2 regions of the Brevibacillus sp. NL20B1 genome follow, and region 2 is predicted to be linked to the other one. Evidence: riboswitches for the same ligand, from Rfam matches in the RefSeq annotation. Region 2 holds a riboswitch; the other holds the start of a gene.

Region 1 (3,930 bases), on a different contig from region 2:
CGATCGCGTCTGGCTGCTCTTCACGGCAGGCGGCAATCAGCTGCTCCGGCGGCACCTTGATGCCCAGGTTGACCACTTCGTACCCGTTGTTGGCGAGGATGATCTCCACCAGGTTCTTGCCGATGTCATGCACGTCCCCTTTTACCGTCGCCAGCAAAATTTTCCCTTTGGTGGCCGTCTCCGTCTTTTCCATGTAAGGTTCCAGGAACGATACGGAGGCCTTCATCACTTCGGCGCTCTGCAGCACTTCCGCGACGATCAGTTGGTTGTCGTTGAACAGCCGGCCTACCTCTTCCATCCCGGCCATCAGCGGACCGTTGATGATTTCCAGCGGCGTGTATTTCTCCAGCGCCAGCTTCAGGTCGTCCATCAGCCCGTCCTTGGAGCCTTCCACCACGTAACGGGCCAGACGCTCTTCCAGCGTGAGCGACGACGCTTCCACGCGTACTTCCTTTTTCTTCTGCCGGTAAAACTCGGTAAAGGCGGCCAGCGTCTCGTCGTTGGTCTCAAACAGGAGCGCCTCTGCCAATCGCCGCTCCTCTTCCGGAATGGAGGCGTAGCGTTCCAGCTTCTCGGTATTGACGATGGCGTAATCAAGTCCGGCCAGAGTCGTATGGTAAAGGAAGACGGCGTTCAGCACCTCCCGTCCGGCCGCCGGCAGCCCGAACGAGACGTTGCTGATGCCGAGAATCGTCTTGCACTCCGGCATCGCCTCCTTGATCAGGCGGAGGCCTTCCACCGTCTCGCGGGCGGAGCCGATGTACTGCTCGTCGCCGGTGCCCACCGGAAAGACCAGCGGATCGAAAATGATGTCGCGCGGGTTGACCCCGAATCGATTGACCAGCAGATCGTAGGCGCGTTTGGCCACTTCCAGCTTCCGTTCCCGGGTGACTGCCATGCCGGTCTCGTCGATCGTGCCGACGACGACAGCCGCGCCGTACTTGTGAATCAGCGGCGCCACCTGTTCAAACCGCTCCAGCCCGTCTTCCAGGTTGATCGAGTTGAGAATCGCCTTGCCCTGCGAGTACCGCAGTCCAAGTTCCATGACGCGCACGTCGGTGGAGTCGATCATCAGCGGCGCTTTCACTTTTTTGATGACAAACTGCAGGAACTTCTCCATGTCCCCGTACTCATCCCGGTCCGGGTCGGCGAGACAGATGTCAATGATCTGTGCCCCCCGCTTTACCTGGGCGCGGGCGATGTCGGACGCTTCCTCGTACTTCCCGGCCGCGATCAGGTCGCGGAATTTTTTCGACCCGATCACGTTGCTCCTCTCTCCGACAAGCAGCGGCCGATTGTCTGCTTCCGCGTAGACGACCTCGATCCCCGACACGGCGCTGACCGGCTGTCCGGCCGGGACACGGGGCTTGCAGTCCTTCAATGCTTCCGCCAGCGCGCGGATATGCTCCGGCGTCGTGCCGCAGCATCCTCCGGCGACGTTGAGCCAGCCCTGCTCGGCAAACGCCCGCATCTTGGCGGCCAGTCCGTTCGGCGTCTCGTGGTAATGGCCGTTTTCATCCGGCAGGCCGGCGTTGGGATAACAGCTCACCCCGCACTGGGCCAAATTCGCCAGCGTGCGCAGATGGTCACGCATGAACTCCGGCCCGGTGGCGCAGTTCAGACCAATGGTAATCGGCTTCAGATGCTCCAACGAGACGTAAAACGCTTCGATGGTTTGCCCGGCCAGGGTCGTGCCCATCGGCTCAATCGTGCCGGAGATCATCACCGGCACTTCCCTGCCCAGCTCCGCGAACGCCCGGCGAATGCCGATGCCGCCGGCCTTGACGTTTAAGGTGTCCTGCGAGGTCTCCAAAAGCAGCGCGTCCACGCCGCCGATCAGCAGCCCTTTCGCCTGCCGGTAGTACGCTTCCACCAGCTCTTCAAAGGTGACGCCTCCCGTCAGAGACAGCGTCTTGGTCGTCGGCCCCATCGAGCCGGCGACGTAACGCGGCCACTCCGGGGTGGAATAGGCGTCAGCCGCTTCCCGTGCCAGCCGGGCTGCAGCGATGTTGATCTCCAGATCTTTGTCTGCCACGTCGTACTCGGCCAGGACGATCGAGGTGGCACCAAACGTGTTGGTCTCCACGATGTCCGCACCCGCCTCCAGGTATTTTTCATGAATGGAGCGGATCACGTCAGGACGGGTGAGATTGAGCAGCTCGTTACAGCCTTCGTAGGCATCACCGCCAAAATCATCAGCAGTCAGGCTGGCCTGTTGCAGCATCGTCCCCATCGCACCGTCCAGAATCAGAATTTTCCGGTAAAGCTGTTCACGAAGACTTATTTTCATGGGGCAAACTCCTTTTCTTCCAAACTCACACGCATTGGTCCGTGTACAATAAAAAATCCTCTTCTGTGTGCAACAAGAAGAGGATTTGTCCGCGAAACATACACGCATGACCATCCTCTTATCTTTCAAAGCACACGCTTTGCTGGAATTGGCACCTGGTAATCCGGTTGCCGAGGCTTCATTGGGCCAGTCCCTCAACCTCTCTGGATAAGAGTCGTCACTGTCTGTTATGCAGTTTTGTCAAACGGTAACGATGTTTGAATGTATCTTAACACCCCCTTTTCCTCGCGTCAATGTAGAATTTGTCTATTTTCTCCAGACTGCCCCCGCCCATTTTTTGCGAGCTGGTCATTCGCCCACAACAACCGGCACATTCGTGTATAGACTAAAGCATACGGAAAGGAGGGGAAACAACAATGAGTACTTCCTACTGCGGTTCCGGCTTTTTCGGTGACACGTTCGCAATTGTGCTCGTTCTGTTTATCCTGTTGGTCATCGTCGGGTGTTCGAACGACTGCAACTAAACGAGTGCGTACATCAACAAGGAGCCTAGCTAAACCTAGGCTCTTTTTTCGCTGGACAACCCTGTCCGCCTGCCGTTCCCTGCGGGACGTTTGCGCCTGATGCTGGTTCGTTGTCAGCCGCTGTCCGTTTTTGCTATGATGAAAAGCGATTCCGTACAAAGGAGCGAACCATTGTGGATCAATTGGTACCCTGTAACCGACAGGAATTCCTCTCTCGCCTGGAGACGGTGAAAGAGTTGGAGCACACGGATTTTGAGACATATTCAATCGTCAAGAATCAAGCGACGGGGCAGCACTACCTGCGTTATTCGTTTACGCATCTCAACCTGTTTGAAGGAGGCAGGCGGGACGAATACGACCACTTCCTCCCGCTGGAATCGGACGACGTGCTGGGCATTCTGTTTGGCGACCAGCCCTATCGCTTTCCCGATCACTGGCGCTCTCCCTATCTGCGCAGCGGGACGGATGAGCGGCTGATGCCGTTTGATCCCAGTGAAAACCACGATCTTAAGGAAGCGGCCGAAGCAGAACGATCGCTGCTCGCCAAGCTGGCCCAGTACAAGCGGCAGTGGCAGTCGGCCGACGACAAGGAACGGCTGACGCGGGACCTGTTCCACGATTTGGACGATTTGCTGAAAAAACCGGAAGAGTGAGTTGCATCCCGCAGGAGATGCCGCTATAATGCTAGAAGAATATCGTTGTCGCTGAAGAGGAGAGTACTCCGTCAGAAAGCAGAAGCGAGCCGGGGACGGTGGGAGCCCGGTGCAAACTGACGCGGGGAAGCGCACCTCGGAGACGCGTCCTGAAGGTCCGGACAGCCGGATTGCGTAGGGCACGCCGGGTCTGCCCGTTACCGCAGGCAAAGCGGCTTTCGCCTTTTCCCGTGCGGGAGGCGAGAGCAACAAGAGTGGCACCGCGGGAGTACAACCTCTCGTCTCTTCCCTGATGAGACGCAGAGGTTTTTCTATTTTTTAGATTCCAGACCGAAAGGAGAATTCCATGAGCTATAAGCATCAAGCGGCCAGCATCATTGCCGCAGCACTCACCCGCCTCGGCGCGGACCAATTTACCGCCGAAACCGTATACGACATGCTGGAAACGCCACCCAATCCCAGC
Region 2 (3,930 bases):
CGCCGGGTGTCACCACTCCCGGATTGGAGTTGAACACGTAACGGTAGCCTGCTTGTTGGGCGGTCTGCAGAACGATGTCATTAAAAAAGCCGAACGGCAAGGATATGGTTTCCACCGGTCGGCCCACCAGATCGCTCAGGCCGACACGGGACATGGTAAAGTCAACGTACAATCGGTTCCGGTATTCCTGCTCGTTTTCCAAGCGCTGCAGATCCTCCATGTAAACGGGAGCAGTCTCGGGCCCCCATTCTCCCCATTCGTTGCTGGCGGCTTGTTCATGCAGACTGTATGTGTGTGAGCCGATATCCACCAGCCCGGAAACGAGCATTTCGTTTATCTGTTGGCGAGTCAACGGTGTCGTCATATTTTCTCGCTTGCGCTCCGCGGTGTCCCGCAGCCGACCTGCAATAGCAAAATTGACGGATGGAAACTGGTACTGCCGCAGCACGGGAAACGCATGCGTGTAGTAACTCTCGTATCCATCGTCAAACGTAATCAGCACGGCGTTGTCGGTAGACAGCACGCCAGTGTCGACAAAACGCAAAAACTCCGACAACGAAATCGGATGCAGGTCATTCTCGCGCAAAAACGCCATATGCCGGGCAAATTGGTCCGGGTCAATCACATAGCGTTGGTTCGATTGATTCGACACATGGTGGTAAGTCAGCACCACCACCCGATTTCGATACCACTGCCTGGGTACGACGGCATCCTCTTTTTCTACCGTTCGTTCCCGCGCTGCAGCAGTATCATCCCCGCTTGTGCTTATAGACGTAGGAACCGGGGGAAAATGTTGCACTTTCGGCATGTAGGTATTTGGAAGATGCACACCCCCGAGCAGTCCGGCAGTCACGACCAGACCGAACGACACCAGAATGAAAAGGAAGAAGGGCCACCTTTTCGGCAACAAAATCCCTCCTTAAGCCTACATAGTGATTCGACACCAGAGAACGGATTCCTTTATGACCAGATTACCATTCCTATCCAAGAAAAAAAGCCTAGTGCGTGCACTAGGCTCTCCCTACTCGGTTGTTATTTCAACAGACCGGCAGCGTCCTGTTTCAGCGCTTCTGCCTTGTCTGTCTTCTCCCACGGCACATTCAGGTCATTACGCCCAAAGTGACCGTATGCCGCAGTCTGTTTGTAGATCGGACGACGCAGGTCAAGCTGTTTGATGATACCTGCCGGGCGCAGGTCAAAGTGCTTGCGGATGAGCTTCACCAGCTCCTCCTCGGCGATCTTGCCGGTGCCAAACGTATCCACGCTGATGGACACAGGCTGTGCCACACCAATGGCGTACGCTACCTGCACTTCGCACTTGTCCGCCAGGCCTGCTGCGACGATGTTCTTCGCTACGTAACGAGCAGCGTATGCACCGGAACGGTCCACCTTGGTCGGGTCTTTGCCGGAAAACGCGCCGCCGCCGTGACGAGCGTAGCCGCCGTAAGTATCCACGATGATTTTGCGTCCGGTCAAGCCGGCGTCGCCCTGCGGACCGCCGATCACGAAACGGCCGGTCGGGTTGATGAAATACTTGGTCTCGTCATCCAGCAGTTCTGCAGGAACGATTGGCTTAATGACGTGTTCCATCAGGTCTTTTTTGATTTGTTCCAACGTCACTTCCGGAGCGTGTTGGGTGGAAATGACAATGGTGTCGATGCGAACCGGCTTGTCGCCGTCGTATTCCACAGTCACCTGGGTTTTGCCGTCCGGACGCAGATAGCTGAGCGTGCCGTTTTTGCGCACCTCGGTCAGACGACGGGCCAGCTTGTGCGCCATGCTGATCGGCAGCGGCATCAGTTCAGGCGTTTCGTTGCAGGCAAACCCAAACATCAACCCTTGGTCGCCAGCGCCAATCGCTTCGATTTCCTCGTCGGTCATTTTGCCTTCGCGCGCTTCCAGGGCCTGGTCAACCCCCAGGGCGATGTCGGCAGACTGCTCGCCGATTGCAGTGATGACGCCGCAGGTGTCCGCGTCGAAGCCAAATTTGGCGCGATCATAACCGATTTCGCGGATCGTGTCGCGCACCAGCTTTTGAATGTCCACATAGGTGTTGGTGGTAATTTCACCCGCCACGAGCACGAGACCGGTGGTTACGGACGTTTCGCAAGCAACGCGAGCGTTCGGATCCTTTGCCAGGATCGCATCCAGAATGGCGTCGGAAATTTGGTCACAAATCTTATCCGGATGACCTTCGGTGACAGATTCAGAAGTGAACAGGCGACGACCTTTTTGCAATGCCATGTGTACGACCTCCTTTAGACTCATACAAATAGTGTGGTGGCCGAAACAGGTTCTTATCAGTCGAAGGCACATGCAAAAAAAAACCTTTTCCGTTTGAGGAAAAGGTGCTTGTTTTGATGCGTTCCTTACCTCTTATCGGCCAGAACAGATTTCCGTTCTGCTGGTTAGCACCGCTCAAGTCGGTTGCCGGGCTTCATAGGGCCAGTCCCTCCGCCTACTCTGGATAAGAGTATCCATTCGCATAATAGAATACTGGTTTTTCTCTTCGGTGTCAATATGCACTTAGCGGATTTCGTATTTGCCGCGCACCATGATGTAGGCCACGCCGCTGTAGTTCGGATCCAGCCGCAATCCGCGGTTGTCGGAGCGGGCGATCAGGAGCAGGTGATTGTGGGAAACCGGTGCACCGGCACGGAGATCCGCCCCCTGTGTAATGTCGGTCAGACCGTCTCCATTGTTGCCGGCGACAGCTTGCACCTGTCCGGTGCGGACGATGAATTCCGTCCCTTCAAAGCCGTACAGCGTCTGGCCCGGATTCAGCTCCACCACGGTCAATCCGCTGTTCCCGCCGCCTGCGCTGCCCAGCGCTCGCTGAATCTGCTGATCGACGTAGCTTTTCGTCACGACCGGGTCGTCTGCAGAACCCGGCACGCCGGCGCTTCCGCCGTCAGCCATCGCTTGGGAAGTAAAAATGGCCGTGCCGACAACTGCAGCTGCAATCAATCCTTTTGTCGCTTTGTTCATCTCGATGTCCTCTCCTTTAATTGTTGATCACAATTTGTAGACTCTGGCCAACAGAACGACTACTTCGGCTCGGGTCGCGCGTCCCTGCGGCTTGAAGAGATTCCCGTAGCCCTTCAGCCAACCTCTGGAGGTGAGCGCCTCGATCGCCGGAGACGCCCAGTGGCTGATCGGTACGTCACGGTATGACGACCTTGAGTGCTTGGTCAAAAGCAAGTTCTGGGCGCGGGCGGTCATCTGGGCCATCTCCGCCCGGGAGATGGGCTGGTTCGGCTTGATCGTCCGGTTGGGGTACCCCTGCATAATCCCCAGTTTATACGCCATTAGAAGCGGCTGGTAGGCCCAATGGGAGCTGGACAGGTCGCCAAACGGATTGCGGCCCGTATACGCCCCCACCGGCAGCCCTTTGGCCCGCATGGCTTGGATCAGCATGGTGGCAAATTGTGCCCGCGTCACCTGCTGATTCGGCTGAAACGTGGCATTGTCAAATCCCTTGACGACCCCTTTTCGAGTCAGCCGGGCGATTTCGGCGCGAGCCCAGTGACCGGCAATGTCCCGATAGCCGTCCACCAGCTTCTCCTTGTGCAGTGTGAGGCGGTAGGCATCGTATTTGAACGGGACCGTACTGCTCAATCGGATGTAGTACTTCCCAGGCTTGAGCTTTAATCCGATGACTTCCTTGCCTTGATCGGACAACTGGGCCACCTGATCGGTAGCAGCCAGCGCATAGTTAAAGGTATGGGACCCGTAGATCTCGATGCGCATCCCCTTGGACACGGGGACAAACGGCGCACGAACGCTGACGTAGGATTCCGAATCCACGGTAAATTGGAACCAATCTGAATCGGTATGGGTCGGCAAGGTGCCGGTCATCAATGTGCCGTTGGCCAGTTGAGAGGCCTGGCGATACGTATCGTTTGGTTCATTGACGTCCTTGCGAACCGG

Evidence for each region. Region 2 has a riboswitch for S-adenosylmethionine ahead of metK (methionine adenosyltransferase). Riboswitches for the same ligand answer to the same signal wherever they lie in the genome.
Region 1: linked by a shared signal. The riboswitch ahead of metH (methionine synthase) and the one ahead of metK (methionine adenosyltransferase) in region 2 are both predicted to bind S-adenosylmethionine.

What each region holds. Positions count from the first base shown of each region.
Region 1 is NZ_JAGTPT010000015.1:74,144-78,073, reverse strand. It holds gene metH (methionine synthase) at 1-2,290, opposite strand, end outside; SAM riboswitch class I at 2,406-2,504, opposite strand; gene KDN35_RS12020 (YjcZ family sporulation protein) at 2,707-2,814, shown strand; gene KDN35_RS12015 (hypothetical protein) at 2,988-3,467, shown strand; gene argS (arginine--tRNA ligase) at 3,814-3,930, shown strand, end outside.
Region 2 is NZ_JAGTPT010000031.1:22,804-26,733, forward strand. It holds gene KDN35_RS17765 (polysaccharide deacetylase family protein) at 1-907, opposite strand, end outside; gene metK (methionine adenosyltransferase) at 1,033-2,238, opposite strand; SAM riboswitch class I at 2,374-2,474, opposite strand; gene KDN35_RS17775 (hypothetical protein) at 2,527-2,988, opposite strand; gene KDN35_RS17780 (S8 family peptidase) at 3,016-3,930, opposite strand, start outside.